Regions from separate parts of the Mesorhizobium sp. M8A.F.Ca.ET.202.01.1.1 genome, predicted to be linked through region 3. Evidence: riboswitches for the same ligand, from Rfam matches in the RefSeq annotation. Region 3 holds a riboswitch; each other region holds the start of a gene.
The links. A riboswitch is a leader RNA that binds a small molecule or an ion and turns the genes downstream of it on or off. The one in region 3 is predicted to bind cobalamin.
Positions count from the first base shown of each region.

Region 1: another riboswitch for cobalamin. It lies ahead of EN845_RS15740 (DUF1636 family protein); the one in region 3 lies ahead of EN845_RS03085 (DUF1636 family protein).
Region 2: another riboswitch for cobalamin. It lies ahead of EN845_RS15955 (CbtB domain-containing protein); the one in region 3 lies ahead of EN845_RS03085 (DUF1636 family protein).
Region 4: another riboswitch for cobalamin. It lies ahead of EN845_RS30335 (aromatic ring-hydroxylating dioxygenase subunit alpha); the one in region 3 lies ahead of EN845_RS03085 (DUF1636 family protein).

Region 1 covers NZ_SRUN01000006.1:204,340-209,588, forward strand. Annotated here, with positions in the region: gene EN845_RS15730 (cobaltochelatase subunit CobN) at 1-663, opposite strand, end outside; gene cobW (cobalamin biosynthesis protein CobW) at 682-1,734, opposite strand; gene EN845_RS15740 (DUF1636 family protein) at 1,731-2,165, opposite strand; cobalamin riboswitch at 2,203-2,409, opposite strand; gene EN845_RS15745 (winged helix-turn-helix domain-containing protein) at 2,439-3,638, opposite strand; gene EN845_RS15750 (NADH-quinone oxidoreductase subunit A) at 3,972-4,337, shown strand; gene EN845_RS15755 (NADH-quinone oxidoreductase subunit B) at 4,328-4,909, shown strand; gene EN845_RS15760 (NADH-quinone oxidoreductase subunit C) at 4,914-5,249, shown strand, end outside.
Region 2 covers NZ_SRUN01000006.1:249,393-254,641, forward strand. Annotated here, with positions in the region: gene EN845_RS15945 (MFS transporter) at 1-843, shown strand, start outside; gene EN845_RS15950 (aromatic ring-hydroxylating dioxygenase subunit alpha) at 894-2,060, opposite strand; cobalamin riboswitch at 2,204-2,402, shown strand; gene EN845_RS15955 (CbtB domain-containing protein) at 2,438-2,617, shown strand; gene EN845_RS15960 (CbtA family protein) at 2,633-3,436, shown strand; gene cobU (bifunctional adenosylcobinamide kinase/adenosylcobinamide-phosphate guanylyltransferase) at 3,429-3,944, shown strand; gene cobO (cob(I)yrinic acid a,c-diamide adenosyltransferase) at 3,946-4,569, shown strand; gene cbiB (adenosylcobinamide-phosphate synthase CbiB) at 4,566-5,249, opposite strand, start outside.
Region 3 covers NZ_SRUN01000001.1:571,543-576,791, reverse strand. Annotated here, with positions in the region: gene EN845_RS03100 (DSD1 family PLP-dependent enzyme) at 1-33, shown strand, start outside; gene EN845_RS03095 (helix-turn-helix domain-containing GNAT family N-acetyltransferase) at 204-1,139, shown strand; gene EN845_RS03090 (AraC family transcriptional regulator) at 1,148-1,981, opposite strand; cobalamin riboswitch at 2,190-2,399, shown strand; gene EN845_RS03085 (DUF1636 family protein) at 2,525-2,902, shown strand; gene EN845_RS03080 (ABC transporter ATP-binding protein) at 2,899-3,687, shown strand; gene EN845_RS03075 (ABC transporter substrate-binding protein) at 3,734-4,681, shown strand; gene EN845_RS03070 (iron ABC transporter permease) at 4,681-5,249, shown strand, end outside.
Region 4 covers NZ_SRUN01000018.1:115,162-120,410, forward strand. Annotated here, with positions in the region: gene EN845_RS30325 (PqqD family protein) at 1-388, opposite strand, end outside; gene EN845_RS30330 (hybrid-cluster NAD(P)-dependent oxidoreductase) at 528-1,628, opposite strand; gene EN845_RS30335 (aromatic ring-hydroxylating dioxygenase subunit alpha) at 1,706-2,953, opposite strand; cobalamin riboswitch at 3,068-3,270, opposite strand; gene EN845_RS30340 (DUF680 domain-containing protein) at 3,765-3,965, shown strand; gene EN845_RS30345 (DUF680 domain-containing protein) at 4,039-4,245, shown strand; gene EN845_RS30350 (DUF680 domain-containing protein) at 4,310-4,558, shown strand; gene ugpC (sn-glycerol-3-phosphate ABC transporter ATP-binding protein UgpC) at 4,638-5,249, opposite strand, start outside.

The DNA of each region.
Region 1 (5,249 bases), on a different contig from region 3:
GGCCAGCGCATCGATCGGGGCAACGTCGGCCGCGAGCAGCATCGAGCGGTAGAAGAGGATAGGGACGATGGGAGCACCGACATCTGAAAGGTCCGGCTCCTCCGCGACCCCCAATCCAGACTGATAGTAACCGGCCTTCGGCACGCTGACCGGACTGGCGACGGACGTATCCTGTCCAGCCAGGCCTGCCAGCCTCCGAACCAGCGCGCTCATATTGGCCGGGCCGCCCTCTCGGAAATAGCCAAGCAGGCCGTCGAGTTCGGCGCGTGGCAGCGTCGAGGCTTCGATCAGCCTGAGATCCTCGTCATGGCTTTCACCCGGAAGCAGCGCCAGTTTGATGCCGCGCTCACGGGCAATCACCGCCAGCTGGTCGCAGCCATAGCGCCACCAGTCGTTGCCGCCGAGGATGCGCACCAGGATGACCTTGGCATGGCGGGCGACGCTGTCGATCCAGAGGTCGACGGACATGGGATGGCGCAGATCGCGCAGTGCCGCAAGCCGCATGGAGGGCAGGCGGTCGGCGTCCGCCTTCCACGCCGCCGCCAGTCCGGCGAGATCGCTGTCGGTGAAGGACAAGGCCACGATATCCGCCGGCGTCTGCCTGAGATCGACAGGCTCGGCGAGGTCGTCAAGCGAAGCGGAGGTCGTGGTGAGGATGTGCATCGCGGTCCGTGTCTGAAATCAGCCGGCGAGGATACCTTCGATCGCCGGACGGTTCAGCCCCTTGAGACCAATGACGACCAGGCGCGAGCGGCGGTCGTCCTCGGCGCTCCAGGCACGGTCATAGTAATGATTGACGCGTGGGCCGACGGCCTGCAGCAGGAGCCGCATCGGCTTGCCGCCGACCTCGACGAAGCCTTTTACACGCAGCACGTTTTCGTGTTCGGCGGCCTCTGCGACACGTTTTGCCAGATCGTCGGGATTGGCAATCGAGGGAATGTCGACGATGAATGTGTCGAAGTCGTCATGCTCGTGGTCGAATGCGCCGTCGTGATGGGACTTGCGGTTCTCGATGTCGTCCTCGACGGCAAGACCAAGCCCGAGCAGCACCGAGGGATCGACCTTGCCATGCGACGTCGGCACGATCTTCACCGCGCGGGCGGAGTGTTCGTTGACGATGGCGTTGGCGCGGGCCGAGCCCTCGGCGTCCATCAGGTCGCTCTTCGACAGGATGATCAGGTCGGCGCAGGCGATCTGGTCCTCGAACACCTCTTCGACCGGATCGTCATGGTCGAGGCTTTCGTCCCCGGCGCGTTGCGCCTGCAGGGCTTCCATGTCGTTGGCGACGCGGCCTTCCGCAAGTGCGGGACCGTCGACCACGGCGATGACGCCATCGACGGTGACGCGGCTTTTCACCGTCGGCCACTGGAACGCCTGGACCAGAGGTTTGGGGAGGGCGAGACCGGAGGTTTCGATCAGGATGTGGTCGACCTTCGGCGTCAGCGACAGGATCTGGTCGAGCGCTGGCACGAAATCGTCGGCGACGGTGCAGCAGATGCAGCCATTGGCCAGTTCGACGATGTTTTCCTCGGGGCAGGTGTCGATACCGCAGCCCTTGAGGATTTCGCCGTCGATGCCGATATCGCCGAATTCGTTGACGATGATGGCAATCCGCTTGCCGCCGGCATTTTCCAGGAGATGGCGGACCAGCGTCGTCTTGCCGGCGCCGAGGAAGCCGGTAACGACGGTGCAGGGAACGCGGGAGAGATTGCCGGCCGAATTTGGAGCGGTCATATCAAGTCCTTCAGCATGTCGAGAGGAGGGATGCGGGCAACGAGGCCGCGCTTGAGGCTATCGGGCCGGCCGCGCCAGGGAATGAGGCCGTCGGTCGAGGTGGCGAAGAGTTTCGCGCCGGCGACGAGATCGGCGCCGCTGGTTGTGGTCAGGTCGCCGAACACATAGCTCCAGCATCCGTCGCGCAGGATCGCGGCGCTCAGCCTGCGCTTGCAATTGCCGAGGCATTCGACCGTGCGGATGCGAATTTGCTCGCCCGAGGCGGCTTGGCGGGTATCTTCAGCCAAAAGTTCGCCGGCCCGGGGATGGGCGTCGGAACCGGTCTCGTCGCGACAGGAGGCGCAGACGATGACAGTGATGCCGGCCAGGGAATCATCCCCGCCGGACGAAATGTCCGTTGTTTCAGCCGAGAAACTGCTGTCGCGATCCAAATCAGGCTCCTTGCCCGGAAAACCCGCCGGGCGATCGGATTCTTGCATTCCAGACGGCAGGTCTCCTGGCTCGCGGGTCATCGCCTTGGGTAGCCGCCTTCCCGGGACAATCCCAGTGGCTTTCGGCCTTGGCTCTTCGCTTACAGTTGCGGGGACAGCCGCGGATTTGGGCTTTTCGGCCCGCACCGCATTCCCTCTTGGCTCCTCCCTTTGCCGAGAGGAGACCGTCTGGATCGGATTTAGGCTCTTGCGGGCAGCGGTGTCAACGCGAGCTTACGACACCGCGATGTCGGACAGCGCCGGGCCGAGGTCGCCGGCAGGCGTCACTTCGATGCGTTCAAGCCCAAGCCAGCCCTGCATCTGCTTCAATTCCTCGAAAAGTTCAGCGGCGGTTTCAGGCGGCGCGCCGGGCTCGGCATAGGCGGCATGGACGCGCAGGACACTGGCCGGCCGGTCGGCTTTGAGGTCGACGCGCGCCACGATCTTGTCGCCAAGCAGGAAGGGCAGGACATAGTAGCCGTATTGGCGCTTCTCGGCCGGGGTGTAGATTTCGATGCGATAGTGAAAATCGAACAGCCGCTCCGAGCGCGAGCGCGCGAAGACGACGGGATCGAACGGCGCCAGCAGGGCGCGGGCCTCGATCTTGCGTGGCAAACGCGCATCCCTATGAAGGTAAGCTGGCTTGTCCCACCCCTCGACACGGACCGGCAACAACTCGCCGAGTTCGACCAGTTCCTCGAGCCGGCCTTTCATGTCGGCGGGGGAGAGCCGGAAATAGTCGCGCAGGTCGCCTGATGTGGCGATGCCGTGGGCGCGGGCGGAAATGCGCAGCAATTCGCGATGTGCATCCTCGGCCGCCGGTACCGGCAGGTCGAGGATCGCTTGCGGCAGCACCCGCTCCGGCAGGTCATAGAAGCGCTCGAAACCGCGCCGGTGCGCCGTGGTGATGCGGCCGGCCCAGAACAGCCATTCGAAGGCGTGCTTGGCGCGGCTCCAACCCCACCAGCCGCCGGAGCCTTTCTGGCCTTCCAGCGCCGAAGCGGCGATCGGGCCACGATCGACGACCTGGCGGTAGATCTCTTCTATATAGGCAGCGTGCTCACGGCCCCATTTGGCCAGCCCCAGATACATTTCATCGCCTTGCTCGGCGCGCTGCATGCGCCAGCGCATCAGCGGGTACGTCTCGACCGGCAGGAATGAGGCCTCGTGTGCCCAATATTCGAACACCGTGCGCTTGCGCGTCACGGCGGCGTTGTCGAGCAAGGCGACGGGATAGGGACCCAGACGCGAATAGAGCGGCATATAGTGGGCACGCACCACCGCACTGACGGAATCGATCTGCAGCAGGCCGGTGCGGGACAGAACGCGGGCGAAATGGCGGCGGTCGGGCATGCCGGCGGGGCGGGGATCGAGAAATCCCTGAGCGGCGAGCGCGATGCGCCGGGCGGCGGCTAGCGAGATCTTTTCCTTCATGCAGGCGTCACTCTGAGGGTGCTTTGACAAAGATGTGATGGGTGATTCCAGCCCATGCTAGCAGGGTTTTGGCGGCAACCCTGTCAGGAGAGAAAAGTGGAGTAAAAAGAGAAGGAAATCAAACAGGAGCCTATGAGACCAGTTTCTCCCGGAATGCCGTCCAGCTCGTTGTTTTGAACAAGGTTTGACTTGCTTCGCTGGAAGTGCTGCGCTAACCCTCGCCGCGTTGCAGCATAGGCTCCTTAAAACGGTTCAGCGGTTAAACTGTCACGCTTCCGCATTAAGGTCCGGTGCTGTAATCAACGTGGATTGGCGCCAACGGAAAGCCGCTGCATGAACGCACTCCTCAGTTCGTACCTGCCCATCGTCCTGTTCATCGGCGTGGCGCTGGTGGTCGGCCTGGCGCTGCTGGTCGCACCGTTCCTGGTGGCCTACCGCAACCCCGATCCCGAAAAGCTGTCCGCCTACGAGTGCGGTTTCAACTCGTTCGACGATGCCCGCATGAAGTTCGACATTCGTTTCTACCTGGTGTCGATCCTGTTCATCATCTTCGACCTCGAAGTGGCCTTCCTGTTTCCCTGGGCAGTGTCCTTCTCGAAGATCGGCATGCTCGGCTTCTGGTCGATGATGGTGTTTTTGGCGGTGCTGACCATCGGCTTTGCCTATGAATGGAAAAAAGGAGCGCTGGAATGGGATTGAACGACAGTTCAGGCACCCTCGTCGCGCCAAAGCCCAAGGGCATCATCGATCCCAACACCGGCAGGCCGGTGGGGGAGGACGATCCCTTCTTCCTCGAAATCAACAATGAGCTTGCAGACAAGGGTTTTCTGGTCACCTCGACCGAGGCGCTGATCACCTGGGCGCGCAGCGGCTCGCTGATGTTCATGACCTTCGGTTTGGCGTGCTGCGCGGTCGAGATGATCCACACCTCGATGCCGCGTTACGATTCGGAGCGCTTCGGTGTCGCGCCGCGCGCGTCTCCGCGCCAGTCCGACATCATGATCGTGGCCGGCACGCTGACCAACAAGATGGCGCCGGCGCTGCGCAAGGTCTACGACCAGATGCCGGAGCCGCGCTACGTCATCTCGATGGGCTCCTGCGCCAATGGCGGCGGCTATTACCACTATTCCTATTCGGTGGTGCGCGGCTGCGACCGGGTCGTGCCGGTCGACATCTATGTGCCCGGCTGCCCGCCGAGCGCCGAAGCCCTGCTCTACGGCATTCTTCTCCTGCAGAAGAAGATCCGCCGCACCGGCACGATCGAACGGTAAATCCATGGCCGCATCCCTTAGCGAACTGTCGACCTATCTCGGCGAGAAGCTGCCTGGCCGCTTCAGCGACGCTGTGCTCGCTTATGGCGAGCTTACCGTTCACGTCGAGCCGCAAAACCTGATCGAGGTAATGACCTTCCTGCGCGACGATGCGCGCTGCCAGTTCATTTCGATCATCGATGTCTGCGGCGCCGACTATCCGTCGCGGGCCAAGCGCTTCGACGTCGTCTATCACCTGCTTTCGCCGAAGCAGAATGTCCGCATCCGCATCAAGGTGCAGGCCGACGAGGAGACGATGGTGCCGTCGGTCACCGGCGTCTATCCCGGCGCCGACTGGTTC
Region 2 (5,249 bases), on a different contig from region 3:
GCGCTGTCGATCACGCTCAACCTCTACATCATGGACCACATCCGCAAGACCGACTTCATGCAGGCCGAATCGCTGCGCATGGCGTGGTCGATGGTTGCCTGGACCTGTGGGCCGACGCTCGGCATCTTTCTTTACGCGCATTTCGGCATCTACGCCGCGCATGGCGCGGTGGCCGTGTTCGCGTTTGCCTTGCTGGCGCTGTTCTGGACCTACCGGCTGGGTGACAACCCGTCGATCCGCCCGGGCAAGACGCGGCCCGCCAATCCGCTCGCCAATATCGGCCGCTTCGTGGCGCAGCCGAGGCTCAGGCTCGCCTGGCTGATCGCCTTCGGCCGGTCCTGCTTCTGGACGACGTTTTTCGTCTATGGGCCGCTGTTCATGGTCATCACCGGGCAGGGCGATATCGCCGGCGGCCTGCTGGTCTCGGCCGGCAACGCGCTTTTGTTCATGGCTATCTTCTGGGGCAAGGCAGGAAAGCGCTTTGGCGGCCGGCGCACCATGACGTTTGCCTATTTCGCCATGTCGGCATCGCTGCTGGCCGCCGGCACGATCGGAGCGACAGCACCGTTGCTGACCGGCGCCTTCCTGTTGTGCGGCGCCTTCTTCACCATCGCGCTCGACGCCCTGGGTTCGACCGCCTTCATGCGCTCGGTACGCTCCTATGAGCGGGCGCAGATGGCGGCGGTCTACCGCACCTATCTCGATTTTTCCGAACTGACGCCGCCGCTGGTCTATTCGGTGGTGCTGGCGTTCTTCGGCCTGGGATCGGTGTTCGTCACCCTCAGCCTGCTGGCGGCGTTTTGCGGCTTCATGACCTGGCGCTACCTGCCGAAGTCCCTGTAGGTATGTCGATATTCAGGTGATGCCGGCCTGACCTGAATCTCGACATACCCTCATGTCACCGCCGCATGGCGCTCGCGCACCCAATTGTGGAAGCGGTGCAGATCATATTCCTCGGGCATCAGCACGCCGGCTGTGTGGCGCATCGAGCGTAGGCCCTTCTGGTTGACCTCGCAGATGGCGGCGTCCTCCTCCAGCACCTGTGTGCCAAAGGTGATGATGTTGTCGATATCGGTCTCGGCGAGGGCCTCGGGCGCGAACAGCCACTCCGCGACAAGCTCCGTCTGTTCGGGACCGAGCGGCACCAGGCGCACGGTCCTGACATAGTCGACATGGCCGACGATGAACATCGAGGGCAGGCTGGTGGCATAGGTCTGGCCGGCGCTGCGTTCCGCCGGCTTCAGCCCTGAGAAGACCGGCCCGTGCGTCTGGCCGTCGCGCGACCAGGTCTGGGCGCCTGCGCGCAAGCCGCCGGAAAATTCCGGCGCGTCATTGTCGGCGTGGCGGAGCCATTCGGGATCGTCATGCCGGCTCATCAGGCCGCGGCCATAGATCGGCACCAGCCGCGACAGGTCCTTGTGGACGCCCGGACAGTGCAGGCACTCGTTGAAGTTTTCCCAAAAGATCTTCCAGTTGCAGTTCATGACCTTGCGCAGCACATGGCCTGAGACCAGCGTTTCGAGCGGCCAGTTGCCGAGGTTGCCGGACGCGGGATCGAAGGAGGATTGCGCCGAGCCGGCGGCATCTTCAGCAAGATTGACGAAGACGAAGCCGCGCCACACCGAGAGCGCGACGCGATAAAGCGGGTGATCGGCCTTGTCGAAGCCGTCAGGCAGCGATTTCGACGGCACGCGCACCAGCTCGCCGCGCAGCGAGTAGGACCAGGCGTGATACGGGCAGGTTATCAGCCGCGCTTTCAGGCGGCCCTCGCTCTCCTGGCAAAGCTGCGAGCCGCGATGGCGGCAGGTGTTGTGGAAGGCGCGCAGCTCACCTGTGTCGTCGCGCAGCACGAGGATGTCCTGCGTGCCGATGCGGAATCGGCGGAAGGCAAGCGGCTGCGCCAGATCGGCCTCGCGGCAGACGAGCAGCCAGTCTCTGTACCAGATGGCGTCGAGATCACGCTTATAGCTCTCCTGGTCCCAATATGCCGATGAGGGCAGCGTCGGCTCGGTACGGGTCAGCCCGTTATAAGGATCGCGCTCGCTGGCATTGGGCTGCATGGCTGGCTTCCTGTGAGGCTTGCCAGCCGACACCCGGCCATGAAGTTTGTCAATCAGGACGGGATGGGAGCGGCTTTGCCGATACGACGCTCCTGCGCTGGCGGCTGTCGGAATTTGGTTTGCCGCGCGCGGCGAATTTCCCTATAGTCACCAACGTCGTCGGTTCCTTTTTGGGAGCCAAGAGGGAATGCGGTGCGGGCGAGGTTTCGCCCAATGCCGTGGCTGCCCCCGCAACTGTGTGCGGTAGTCCTCTCCATATGCCACTGAAGGTTTTCCTTCGGGAAGGTGGGGAAGGGCGCTTATCCGCGAGCCAGGAGACCTGCCGGCGACAGGAAACTGACTTCGATGCCCTCGGGTGGAGGGTGAAAGGACAAGACATGACTACCGCTACCGTCTCCCTCGGCGCCTCCGTCTCCTCGCAGTCGCGCTTCATGCAGCTCGCGCTCGCGGCGCTGCTCGGCATCTTCGTCGTTGGTTTTGTCGGCTTCTCACACATCGATGCGGTCCACAACGCCGCCCACGACTATCGCCACTCGATGGCCTTTCCCTGCCACTAACTGGGATCTGACATCATGAACCTTTTTCGCAACGTCGTGTTCGTCGCGGCGATCGCGGGGCTCGTGGCCGGTGTCGTTCTCGCCTGCATGCAGGCCTATGCGACCGTTCCACTGATCCTGAAAGCGGAAGTCTACGAAAAGGCAGGCGGCGGCCATCATCACGACCATGGCGCGGCACCCGCGGCAACCGATACCGGCGCCGTGAGCACGGCCGCTCCGGCAGGCAATGCCATGAGTTCCGCCGCGCCGGCAGCGGAAGCAGCTGCTCCGGTAGCGGAGGATGAAGGCTGGGCGCCGGCCGACGGCTTAGAGCGTTTCGCCTTCAGCGTGCTTGCCAATATCGTCACCGGCATCGGCTTCGCATTGGTCCTGGTCGCGGTTTCGGAATTCGCAGGCGGCGTCGGCAACTGGCGCCAGGGCGTTTTCTGGGGTCTGGCCGGCTTTGCCGTGTTCACACTGGCGCCTGGCCTCGGCCTGCAGCCGGAGCTGCCTGCAATGCCGGCGGCCGATCTCCTGCCGCGCCAGATCTGGTGGTCGGCAACGGTGGCGGCAACCGCTATCGGCCTTGGCCTGATCGTGTTTCGCAGATCGCTGCCGTTGACCATCCTCGCGGTCTTGCTGATCGTCGCGCCGCACATTGTCGGCGCGCCGCAGCCCGACAGCTTCGAGACACCGATCCCGGAAGGCCTGCATCATCAGTTCGTGGTGGCGGTGACGGTGACAAATCTGGTGTTCTGGCTGTTGCTCGGCGCGGTCGTCGGCGTGGTTCGCGGGCGCTTCACCGGCCCGGCGACCAGCCTGCGCGACAGCTTTGCCTGATCTGGGCAAGCTGACCTTCATCATCGGTGGTGCGCGCTCCGGCAAGAGCGCGCACGCCGAAACCCTGGTGACGGCATTGCCCCCGCCATGGGCCTATATCGCCACGGCGCAAGCCTATGACGACGAGATGCACGAGCGCATCGCGCTGCATCGTTCGCGGCGCGGCGAGGGCTGGTCGACCATCGATGTGCCACTCGACCTTGCCGAAGCGCTAGAGGCGTTGCCGGATGGTCAACCGGTGCTTGTCGACTGCCTGACGCTGTGGCTGACCAATCACATGCTGGCGGATCACGACGTCGAGGCCGTGTGCCGACGGCTGGCGGACGTTCTGTCGCGGCCGCGCGGGCCGTGGTTCGTGGTGTCGAACGAGGTCGGGCAAGGCATCGTGCCCGACAATGCGCTGGCGCGGCGTTTTCGCGACGACGCCGGTCGGCTCAACCAGCGGGTCGCCGCGGTCGCCGATACGGTGCTCCTGATGGTGGCGGGGCTACCGCTCAAGGTGAAATGAAATGACCGAAGACAAGGGCTCCAAAGACCGGGATGAAGAACGCCATCGCGCCAAGATGGCCAAGCGCAAGGCGGTGCAGGACGCCGAGGTCGCGGGCAAGACGATCGAGAAGGGGTTGCTGATCGTCAACACCGGCCCCGGCAAGGGCAAGACCACGGCCGCCTTCGGTCTCGCACTGCGGATGCTCGGCTACGGCAAGCGCGTCGGCGTCGTCCAGTTCATCAAAGGCAAATGGCACACCGGCGAGAAGGACGCTTTCGCCGCCTTCGGCGACCGGGTCGTCTGGCATGCGATGGGCGAGGGGTTCACCTGGGAAACGCAGGATCTGAAGCGCGACATCGCGGCCGCCGAAGCCGCCTGGGCCAAGGCCGTGGAATTGATTGGCGACCCCTCGATCAGCCTTGTCGTGCTCGATGAACTCAACATCGCGCTGCGCTACGATTATCTCGATCTCGACAAGGTGGTTGCCGCGCTCAAGGCTCGCCGCGAGGGCCTGCACGTTGTCGTCACCGGTCGCAACGCGAAGCCGGCGCTGGTCGAGGCGGCGGACCTGGTCACCGAGATGGGGCTGACGAAGCACCATTTTTCCGCCGGCGTAAAAGCGCAGCAGGGCATCGAGTTCTAGAACACCAGGATTGCGATCACCGCGATCAGCCCAAACAGGCCAATCAGCAAATAGTCGGCGACACGATAAAGTTGGAGCGCCCGCCGGATGTCGCCGCTGTCGACATCGCGTCGTCCGTCTTCGCCCATGAAGACGTCGTCGACCACGACGCCGCCATAGCTGCGCGGCCCGGCGAGCGCGAGGCCAAGTGCGCCGGCCATGGCCGCTTCCGGCCAGCCGGCATTGGGCGAGCGGTGTTTTTTCGCGTCGCGCCGTACCGCCTGCCAGGCATTGCCGGGGTCGGTGCCCTTGACCAGGAAAGCGGCCAGCACAATCAGCACCGCCGTCAGCCGTGATGCCGGCAGGTTGATCCAATCGTCGAAGCGTGCCGCCGCCCAGCCGAAGGCCTCATGGCGTGGGGTGCGGTGGCCGATCATCGAATCGGCGGTGTTGGCGGCCTTGTAGGCGGCGCCGCCGGCCAGCCCGCCGACACCGGTCCAGAAGGCGGGGGCGACGATGCCGTCGGAGAAATTCTCCGCCAGGCTCTCGATCGCCGCCCGGCAGACGCCGGCGCGGTCCAGCGTTTCGGGATCGCGGCCAACGATTCGCGAGACGGCGGCTCGGCCCATGTCGAGGCCTCCGCTGTCGAGCGCGTCGGCGACGGCTTCGACGTGTTCGTAAAGGCTTTTCTGCGACAGAAG
Region 3 (5,249 bases):
GTCGACCGCTGGCCGGTGCTGCCGATGGGGTGACGTTTCGGCGTTCGCCACTGGCGCCTGCATTTGCGATGTCGTGATTCTAGGGGCTGCGCTCCTCTTCGCTCCTTCTCCTAGAATGACGAAGTTGTGAAGCGCCTCGTTACAATGACTTTATTGACTAAGTCAACTAAATGATTGATCCTGTCCACGACAGGAGGACTGCCATGACGATCCACGACCACCCCGGCAAGGAACGCATCGACGCAGTGCGCGCCTTCAACCGCTTCTACACCCGCCAGATCGGTGTGCTCGACGAAGGTTGGCTGAAAAGCACCTTTTCGCTTACCGAGGCGCGGGTGCTCTATGAGCTTGCCCATCGCGACGGGCTCGTCGCCAGCGACCTGGTGCGCGATCTCGGCCTCGACCCTGGCTATGTCAGCCGTTTGCTCAAAAAATTCGAGGAACGCGGTCTGGTCGAGCGCGAAGCCACCGAAGCGGACGCGCGCCGCGCCTCGATCGCGCTGACGCCGGCGGGCAGGGAAGCCTTCGCGCCGCTCAACCAGGATTCGCACGACCAGGTGCGAGCGCTGCTCGATCGACTGGCGCCCGTCGACCAGGATCGGCTGGTCAAGGCCATGCGCATCGTTCAGGACCTGCTCGGCGACAGACCCGAACCCAAGGTGCCTTACATCCTGCGGCCGCTAGAGGTTGGCGACATCGGCTGGGTCACGCGCCGCCAGGGCATGCTCTACGCGCAGGACTATGGCTGGGACGAAACCTATGAGGCGCTAGTCGCTGAGATCCTCGGCGAGTTCGTAAAGAAATTCGATCCGAAATGGGAGCGCGGCTGGATCGCCGAGCGGGAAGGCGAGGTCGTCGGCTCGGTCTTCGTCGTGCGCAAATCCGATCAGGTGGCCAAGCTGCGGCTGCTCTATGTCGAACCGTCGGCGCGAGGCCTCGGCATCGGCAAACGGCTGGTCGAGGAATGCATCGGCTTTGCCCGCGCCAGGGGGTACAAGACGCTGACTTTGTGGACCAACGACATTCTGACCGCGGCCCGGCACATCTACCAGGCGGCCGGTTTCAAGCTGACCGAGGAAGAGCCTCACCATTCCTTCGGCAAGGATCTGGTTGGACAGAACTGGGATCTGGAGCTGTAGCGGCGCCTCTATGCCTTGACCGGCACCCAGATCTCCAGCCCGCCATTGCCGGTGCGGGCATCGAATTCGGGCCCATAGCGCTCGAATTCCGGCGCGTCGGCGATTTCATGGCCGGAGGCCGGGAGCCAGCTGTTCCAGATCGTGTTGACCGTGCGCCGGATGGTCGAGATGTGCTCGCGATGCGTGAAAACGGCGTATTTCCGCGCCGGCACGCGCACCCGGTAGAAGTCCTTCGGCAGGTCGGAGAAGTCCGACACTTCGACGCCGACGACATAGTCGAAATTGCCGGCATCGTCGCCGTTGAGGCAGACACCGTAGAAAACGCCTGGGACTTCGCCGGGTATGTTGCCGATATAAGGGCTGAAACGCTGCCACTGCATCGGAATGCCGGCGCTCGATTCGCAGCTGTAGCGCTCGCCGAAGCCGGCGATGAGGAAAGGTCGGCTGGTCTCGAAGCGCGGTGGTTCGAGGCTGGTGAGCAGGGTATGGTCCATCAGGATAGGCTCCACGAGATCGAGTGTCTTGGTCGAACCTTGCGCGCGCACCAGTTCCGGCGTGGTGCCGAACTGGTCGCGGAAGGCACGGGTGAAAGCCTCATGCGAGTTGTAGCCGGCGTCGAGCGCGACGCACAGTATGTCGGGCGCGCCGCCGGCGAGCCTGCGCGCCGCTTCGGTCAGCCGGCGCGAGCGCATGTAACCCATGACGGAACGGCCGGTGGCCGCGCCGAAGGCGCGTGTCACATGAAAGCGCGACACGCCGCTGCTTTGGGCGACGTCGTCGAGCGTAACAGCCTCCGGCAGATGGCTTTCGACAAACCATAGCGCTTTCTCGGTCGGGTTCATGTGTTCCTCGCATGTGGCGTCTTCACTCTGGCGCCTCGTTGCCCGGCCAGTTTGATCGAAATTGCGCATGGCGCAAAATCGAAAACGGCAACGCTGTCAGGCGTGGACGTAAAGTCCGTGCACGCCATGCCGACGGCAGGCTTGCTCTCGTATAAGTTCTGTTATAACAAAACAAGGCAGTCGCCTTGCCTCGAAACCGCTCGCGGCATAGGCTGCGACTCGTGATGGTCCCCGAGCCGAAAGGCGAGGGGTGAAAAGGGAACGCGGTGAGACCCGGTTTTGGGGTCGAGGCCGCGGCTGCCCCCGCAACTGTAAGCGGCGAGCAAGATCCGGAACGCCACTGGCCGGCAAGGCTGGGAAGGCAGGATTGCGCAGAGACCCGTGAGCCAGGAGACCTGCCATCACTGAGTTGACCGGACGGGGTGTGCCGGGAGGAAACGTGGACATCGGTCTTGTCGGCCGGTCGACCAACATCCTTCCGTCGCCAGTTTTGAAAGTGACGGGAAGTTGGACGGCACAATCGATCGTATTCAGCCCAGCCCCATGCACCAGATCATCGTGTGCACCCTTTGCCGCGACGTGCCGACCGGCATCAGGTCGGGCGAAGGTTTGTGCGCCGAGTTGCGCTTCCGCCTCTCGGCCCAGCCTGACGTGGCGCATGGTTTCACGGTCGAGGGCGTGGCTTGCATGGCGGGTTGCGCGCGCCCCCTGACGGTGGCTTTCCAGGCACCAGGCAAGGCCGCCTATCTCTTCGGGTCGATCGACGCGCAGGCCGACGCCGCCGACCTCGTGCGATTTGCCCGGCTCTACGCTTCGCTTGCCGACGGCTGGTGCAATTCCGGACAACGTCCGCCGCGCCTGGCCGGCAAGACGCTTGCCCGCATTCCGGGGGCGGGCAAGCTGGCGGAAGGCAGTCGATGACAACGCCGCTTCTCGATGCGTGCGACCTGGGCGCGATAGCGAATGGCCGGCATCTGGTCCATGCGGTCAGCCTGTCGGTGACATCAGGCGACCGCCTTGCCATCATTGGCCCCAACGGCGCCGGCAAGACCACGTTGCTGCGCATGTTGTCCGGCATGCTCAGGCCGAGCTTCGGAGAGGTGAAGCTTGGCGGGCGGCGCCTGGACATGATTTCGCCCGCCAAGCGGGCCCTGCATATCGCCGTCGTGGGCCAGAGCGACCAACCGGATCCGCGTTTGGCGGTGATCGACTATGTCGAGCTTGGCCGCGTCCCGCATGCCGGCCTGAGGGGCCGGAGCGAGGAACGCGACATTGTGGTGGACGCGCTGCGCCGGACCGGCCTGTTGTCGTTGCTCGGCCGGAGCATCGGCTCGCTGTCTGGTGGCGAACGCCAGCGCGCCCAGCTTGCGCGTGCCATCGCGCAGGAGCCCAAGATCCTTTTTCTCGACGAACCGACCAACCACCTTGACCCGCGCGCCCGCGCGCAGCTGCTCGAACTGGTGGCCGGCTTCGGCATGACCGTTATCGCGGTGCTGCACGATCTGACCCTGGTGGCACCCTTCGCCACCAGGGTCGCGGTGATGAACGAAGCCCGGCTGCAGGCGCTGGCGCCGCCGCACGAGGCGTTGACGCAACAGCTGATCCGCGAGATTTTCGGCGTCGACGTGTTTCGCCTGCGCCATCCCACCGAGGATCGCGAACTGACGGTGTTCGACCTTCCGAACCGCGCCTCGCCGCCATCCTGATCAACGCCCCTCATCGTCCGACACGGTTCAACCAAGGAGCAAATCCGTGAAACGCCTTGCCTTCTCGCTCGCCCTCTCGCTGCTGGCCTCGACGGCCTTCGCCTTCCCCGTCACCGTCGACAGCTGCGGCAAGCCGCTGACCTTCGACGCTCCGCCGAAGCGCGCCGTCATCCATGATCTCAACATGGCCGAGATGGCCTTCGCGCTGAAGCTGCAGCCTTCGATCGTCGGCCTGACGGGCATCAGTGGATGGTACAAGGTCGGCCCCGAATTCAAGGCCGAACAGGGTGCCATTCCCGAACTGGCGCCGAAATATCCGACCCTGGAGAACCTCGTCGCCGTCGAGCCCGACGTCTTCTTCGCCGGCTGGTACTACGGCATGAAGCCCGGCGGCGACGTGACGCCCGACACGCTCGCTCCGCACGGCATCAAGACGCTGGTACTGACCGAAAGCTGCGTCCACCTCGACAAGAGCCGCCCGGCCGCCTCCATGGACCTGCTCTATGGCGACCTCGAAAAGCTGGGCAAGATCTTCGGCAAGGAGGCAGAAGCGGAACAGCTTGTTGCCGGCTGGAAGGCGCAACTCGCCGAGATCAGCGCCAAGGTCGGCAGCGCGAAGGGAACACGCGTGTTCCTCTACGATTCCGGCGAGGACAAGCCGTTTACCGCGGGAAAATTCGCCATCCCCAGCGCCATGATCTCGGCGGCCGGCGGCGACAATATCATGGCCGACTTGGAAACGAGCTGGGGCAACACGGACTGGGAGACGGTGGCGGCGCGCAATCCGCAATTCCTCATCCTGCTCGATTATCAGGACGGCGGCGGCTACAGGAAACTGCTCGATTTCCTGAAGGCGCACCCGGCGATGAAGGAGACGGACGCGGTCAGGAACGAGCGCTTCGTGGCGCTTCGTTATGCCGAGCTGACACCAGGACCGGCGAACATCGAAGCCATCGGCAAGATCGCCAGGGCGATGCATCCGGAAGCGTTCTGATGGATCTTGCCCGAGAGCACAAATCCGGCGTGCTTTCAGGGCACAGGGCCTTCACGCTGGCCATGACGGCGGGCGCGGTGACGCTCGTCGCTCTCGCGCTGCTGTCGATCGCTTATGGCTCGACGCTGATACCTCTGAGCGATGTCATCGCCGCCCTTGGCCGTGCCGTCGGACTGGACGAGCCTGAGATATCGGGCCCGGTCGGCAAGATCGTCGTCGACCTGCGGCTGCCGCGCACGATCCTGGCGATCTGTGTCGGCGGCGGGCTGGGCATCGTCGGCGCGCTTTTGCAGACGGTGACCCGTAACGATCTTGCCGACCCCTTCCTGTTCGGCCTGTCGTCGGGGGCCGCCGCCGGCGCGGTTTCCGTCATTACCGTGTTCGGCGACAGTTTCGGCATCTGGACCTTGCCCGTGGCTGCGTTCACTGGCGGCATCCTCGCCGCCTCCATCGTGCTTTTGCTGGTGGCGCGGGTGAGGGGGCAAGGTCCTGAGCGGCTGATCCTCGCCGGTCTTGCCGTTTCCTTCATGTTCACGGCCTTGACCAATTATCTGGTTTTTGCCGGTGA
Region 4 (5,249 bases), on a different contig from region 3:
CCTCATGGATGGGATCAACGACGATCAGGTCCGCGAGGTCGTCGTGGATGCTGACATTGAGCGGCTCGCTGGTGGCGGCAAGCTCGGCTTGCAATTCGCCCGGCAGTGGCTGCGCCGCCGCTTCCGAACGCACCAGCAAACCCAGTTCGAGCAGCTGCGATATGAAGTGTTCGAGTTCGGCGTGGCTTATTGTCGAGCCGCCCGCGGCCAGCCCGATCAGAGCCTGGGCGTCCGCTCCGGACGAAAGCACCTGCCACGCCTTGCTGCCGGAATCGGAGAAGCCGAAATATTTGCCATTGGCAAGGTTGAGCACCACGGCCTCGCCATCGAAGGATTCGAAAACGATATCCCGGCTCGCAACCGCATAGGCATGGGATTCATGCTTCATTGTTGCCCCGCTTTACATCCCTGCCCGCCAGCAGGACCGCTTCCACCGACAACGCCTGTAGACTTTCGGTCGTTCCTTGGCAAGGTAACCTTGCCGGCAAGGCGCCGACATTTCCGGGATCAGTCGAAGGACGGGCGGATCAAGCCTCGATTTCCAGCGCCGACAATGGCTTGGAACAACAGGCCAGGATGAAGCCGTCGTCGATCTCATGATCGAGGATGCCGCCATTGTGACTCATCTCGACGCTGCCGGAGACTTTCTTCACCTTGCAGGTTCCGCACAGGCCGAATTCGCAGGCCGCCGGTATCCGCACGCCCGAGGCGCGCGCGGTCTGCAGCACGGTCTGGCCGGCGACGCAGTCGGCGTCGACATCCGAAAGCGCGAAGCGGATCGGCGTCGCGGCTTCGACGGAAATTGCCGCGCCGGCTTCAGCCGGCGCGGCAAACGGTGCCGGGACTTCGTCCACGGTCGGCGCGGCAAAGCTTTCCTGATGGTACTTTGCCATGTCGAAGCCGGCGGCTTCGAGCATGCCGCGCACGGCGCGCATGAAGGGATCGGGCCCACAGCAGAAGATTTCGCGTTCGCGGAAATCGGGTGCCAGGAGCGGCAGCCGGATGGCGTCGATGCGGCCCATATGGCCGTACCAGCCCTCGCGGCTCGACCGCTCCTCGATCATGAAGCCGAGCGACAGGCCAGGCATGTGGCCCCCGAGCAGTTCGAGTTCCTTGCGGAAGATGATTTCTTCCGGGCGCCGCGCGCAGTTGACGAAACCGACATCGGTCCATGGCGCACAGTCGTTCAGCCAGCGCAGCATCGACATCATCGGCGTCACGCCGGAGCCGGCCGAGACGAACAGATATTTCGCCGCCGGATGGCTGTGCAGTGAAAAGTCGCCGCCCGGTCCATAGGCCTTGACGTGCGAGCCGGGCGCCAGGTGATCGAACATCCAGCGTGTGCCGATGCTGCCCGCCTGCGCCTTCACCGTCACCGCGATCGAGAACGGCCGCGACGGCGACGACGACAGCGTGTAGGTGCGCATCAGCGGCCCATCCGGCGTCGGCAGTTCCAGCGTCACGAACTGGCCCGGCTTGTAGCGGAACCAGGTCTGGTTGTCGGACCGGAAGGTGAAGGTCTTGACGTCGGGCGCCTCGTCGCTGACACCGGTCACTTCCAGCACCTGCAGCCTGTCGTTCCAGGGCGCCATCTGGTCGAGATGGCGATAGAGGCCAAGGTCGGTCATCGCATTCATCCCTGCATACCTTTCATTTTGCGGATGTCGTGATCCCAAAACCGCTGCACACTTTTGGGTGACATGCGCTAGGCGACGCTGCGCAGCGCCGGCCGCCCGCCTTCGGCCAGGCGCGGACCGATGAAGCGGGCATACCAGTCGACGAACTGGATGACGCCGCCTTCATGCAGCTCCGAATACGGGCCGGGTTCATAGGCCGGCGACAGGATACCGAAAGCGTTCTCCTCGACGATCCGGCGGTCCTGGTCGTTGGTCTCGGTCCAGACATGGGTGAGTTCGGCGAGATCGTAGTCGACACCCTCGACCGCGTCCTTGTGCACCAACCACTTCGTCGTCACTGCCGTTTCGGTGGCGCTGACCGGCAGCACGCGGAAGGTGACGGCATGATCAACGAGGATGTGGTTCCAGGTCGTCGGGTAGTGATAGTGCATCAGCGTGCCGATGCGGTCGGCCGAAACGCTGTCGGACAGGTCCTTCCTCACCGCCCGCTTGCCGGTCATCGTGTAGCTCTGGGCGTCGCGCAGCAGCGGCGCGCGGGTGGCGCGGTATTGCCCGGCCGGGTCGATGCGGAATTTGCTGGGCAGGCCAACAGCTTCGCACTTCGCCCAGTGCGCCAGCATCTCCGGATCGCTGTCGGCGCCTTGCACGCCGGTCACGGTCGGTGCTTCCGGGAAGGTCTTGCACAGTTCGGGATGATTGCCCGCGCAATGATAGCATTCGCGGTTGTTTTCCCAGACCAGCTTCCAATTGCCCTTCTCGATGATCGTGCTCTCGAAGGCGATCTTGGCCTCGCTCAGCCGGTGCGGCTTGAGATAGGGCTCGATCATCGCCCGCATCGGCGCGAAGTCGGCCGGCTCCTTGGCCAGGCAGATGAAGACATAGCCGGCGACGCTTTCGCAGGCGACCGGCTTCAGCCCGAACTGGCTCTTGTCGAACCCCTCGGCCATCTGGCGGGCGAACAGCAGGCGCCCGTCCAGCTCATAGGTCCACTGGTGATAGGGACAGACCAGTTTGGCGGCCATGCCCTTGTCGCTGTTGCAGACGCGGCTGCCGCGATGGCGGCAGGAATTGTGGAAGGCGTTGATCTTGCCCTGCTGATCGCGCACCAGCACGATAGGATAGTCGCCGATCTGCACGGTGATGAAGCTGCCCGGCTTGGGCAATTCGCAATCATGGCCGATGAACAGCCAGTCGCGATACCAGATCAGCTCCATGTCGAGCTTGAAGTAGTCCGGGTCGGTGTAAAAAGGCTGTTCCAGCGAAAAGCCTTGTCTGCGGCTGTTCAAGAGCCTCAGCATGTCGTTGCGCGCGTCCATGTCCTGTCCTCATTTTCAAGGACTGAACTGGTGGTGATTGAGGAAGGACTGGACGCAGATCGGCGCAAAGCCGGACAAACACCATCCGCCTCTTGACCGCCCACCGCGATCAGTCGAGTTCTAGCCATCTCGGGCTGGTTTCCGGGCTCTGGAGTCGTCCTTACGGACCATCGCGACACCTTCCCAGGCTTACGCCCAGTGGTCTCCCGTTGCGACTTGAACTCCACCACCGTTGCGGGGGCAGCGCCGGAATCTGACCGGCTTCCCAATTCTCCGCTCCGTCGTCACGCAGCGGCACCTGAGATGCCTGATCTAATCACGGCAGGGTTTGCGACATCGGCATGAAAGCGACATCGCATCCATGCGGCGCGACACGCATGCTGGAACGTCGTGACAGGGGTCGCATCATCAAATCGCCTTCTGTCGCCAGGCGCGCCGGCACCGTTTTTTCGACCCCTTTGCCGGGGGCGAAAAGGTTAACAGTTTCGAAAAGTGACTATTAGCAGATTCTAAAATCGAACCGAACGGTTCGTTTCTGTTGACGGTGCGTGCAGGACGGTGTGAACGCCGAGCCTCCGATACAGTTGGTGATCGGGGTGCCATTTTTAGCTAACTGATTGATATAACGACAGAAAATAACAGATGTGGAAATCACTGGCACAATTTCAAGTGGTAGAGTCATGGTCCACGCTGAACAACTTCGTGATTGGAAACAGCAGAGGTCCTCTCCCACATCGGGGCGGTCCGAACGACGCGATTTTAATCCCAAGACACGCCGCTAGACGGACGGAAAAATACTGGAGTACCCAAAATGAAAAAGATTGTTCTCACTGCCGCCGCCCTTCTGGCCATTTCCGGCAGCGCCTTCGCTGGTAGCGACCATTACGGTTCGAACGCCGCCACCCCCGCTGCCACTGTCGACAGCTCGTACACCGCTTCGACCAGCAAGTCGGAGCCGGCTGCTCAGACGCCTGCCCAGGGCGCCGACCACAATCTCTTCGGCAACAACTAACAGCCGATCCCCGGCTTGCGGCGGGGCGACCCTGCCGCGCGGGGTGGATGCCACAAATTCAGGAGTACCTAAAATGAACAAGATCCTCATTGCCGCCGCCGCCGTCTTGGCCCTCTCCGGCAGCGCCTTTGCCGGCAGCGACAACTACGGTTCGAGCGGTGCCAACCAGGCGGCTGTCACGTCGACCGACAACGCGAACACCGCGTCGATCGGCAAGTCGGCTCCGGCCACCGAGGCGCCTACCCGGCCGGGTAGCGATCGCAACCTCTTCGGCCGTTGACGCCTGTTGCGAGTGGCGGGCTCGCTCGCCACTCGTGGAATTCAAGACGTTAGGAGTATTGGAAATGAACAAGATCCTCATTGCTGCCGCCGCCGTTCTGGCCCTCTCCGGCAGCGCTTTCGCCGGCAGTGACAACTATGGCTCCAATGGCGCCAATCAGCCCACTGCATCGTCGACCGTCAATGTCGATACGTCGCATACGGGTTCGGTCCGCAACAGCGACTCACCCATCTACAAGCTGCTCAACTCGTCCGGCGACGTGCAGAAGTCCGCCCCTCACGGCGCAGACCGCAATCTCTTCGGCAACAACTAACCAGCCGTCGTGATGTATAAAAAGAGAGCGGCGGGCCTGCCCGCTGCTCTCTTTTTTTGTTGTCGAGACATGGCTGGCCTCAGGCGGCTTTTGCTTCCGCTTCGTGCAGCGCGAACGACCGTCCATCCGCATCGAAGATATGAAGGTCGCCGGCATTGGCGGTCAACTGCAGCGTCGAGCCGCGCCTGACCTCGACATTGCCCGGCAGCTTGGTCACCAGCGGCAGGTCGGCACGGCCGATGTCGATATAGACCAACTGAACCTCGCCGAGCTGCTCGACATAATCGACCGTCCCCTCGAACAGATAGTCCGCACCACTGGCGATCGCGAGATCTTCCGGCCGCACGCCGAAGCTGACCGCCGCTCCCTTTGCCGAAGCAGGCGTCGCGATCGGCACCGTCGCCTTGCGGCCGCCGACATGGCTGATGATGGTCGGGTTGCCCGTCTTGTCGACCGTGGCCGGCAGGATGTTCATGGCCGGCGAGCCGATGAACTGGGCGACGAATAGGTTGCCGGGGTTCTTGTAGAGCTCCATGGGCGTGCCGACCTGCTCGATGTGGCCATCCTTTAGCACCACGATGCGGTCGGCCAGCGTCATCGCCTCGACCTGGTCGTGGGTGACATAGATCATGGTCGTGTTGGGCATCGATTCCTTGAGCTTGGCGATCTCGATACGCGTGGCGACGCGCAG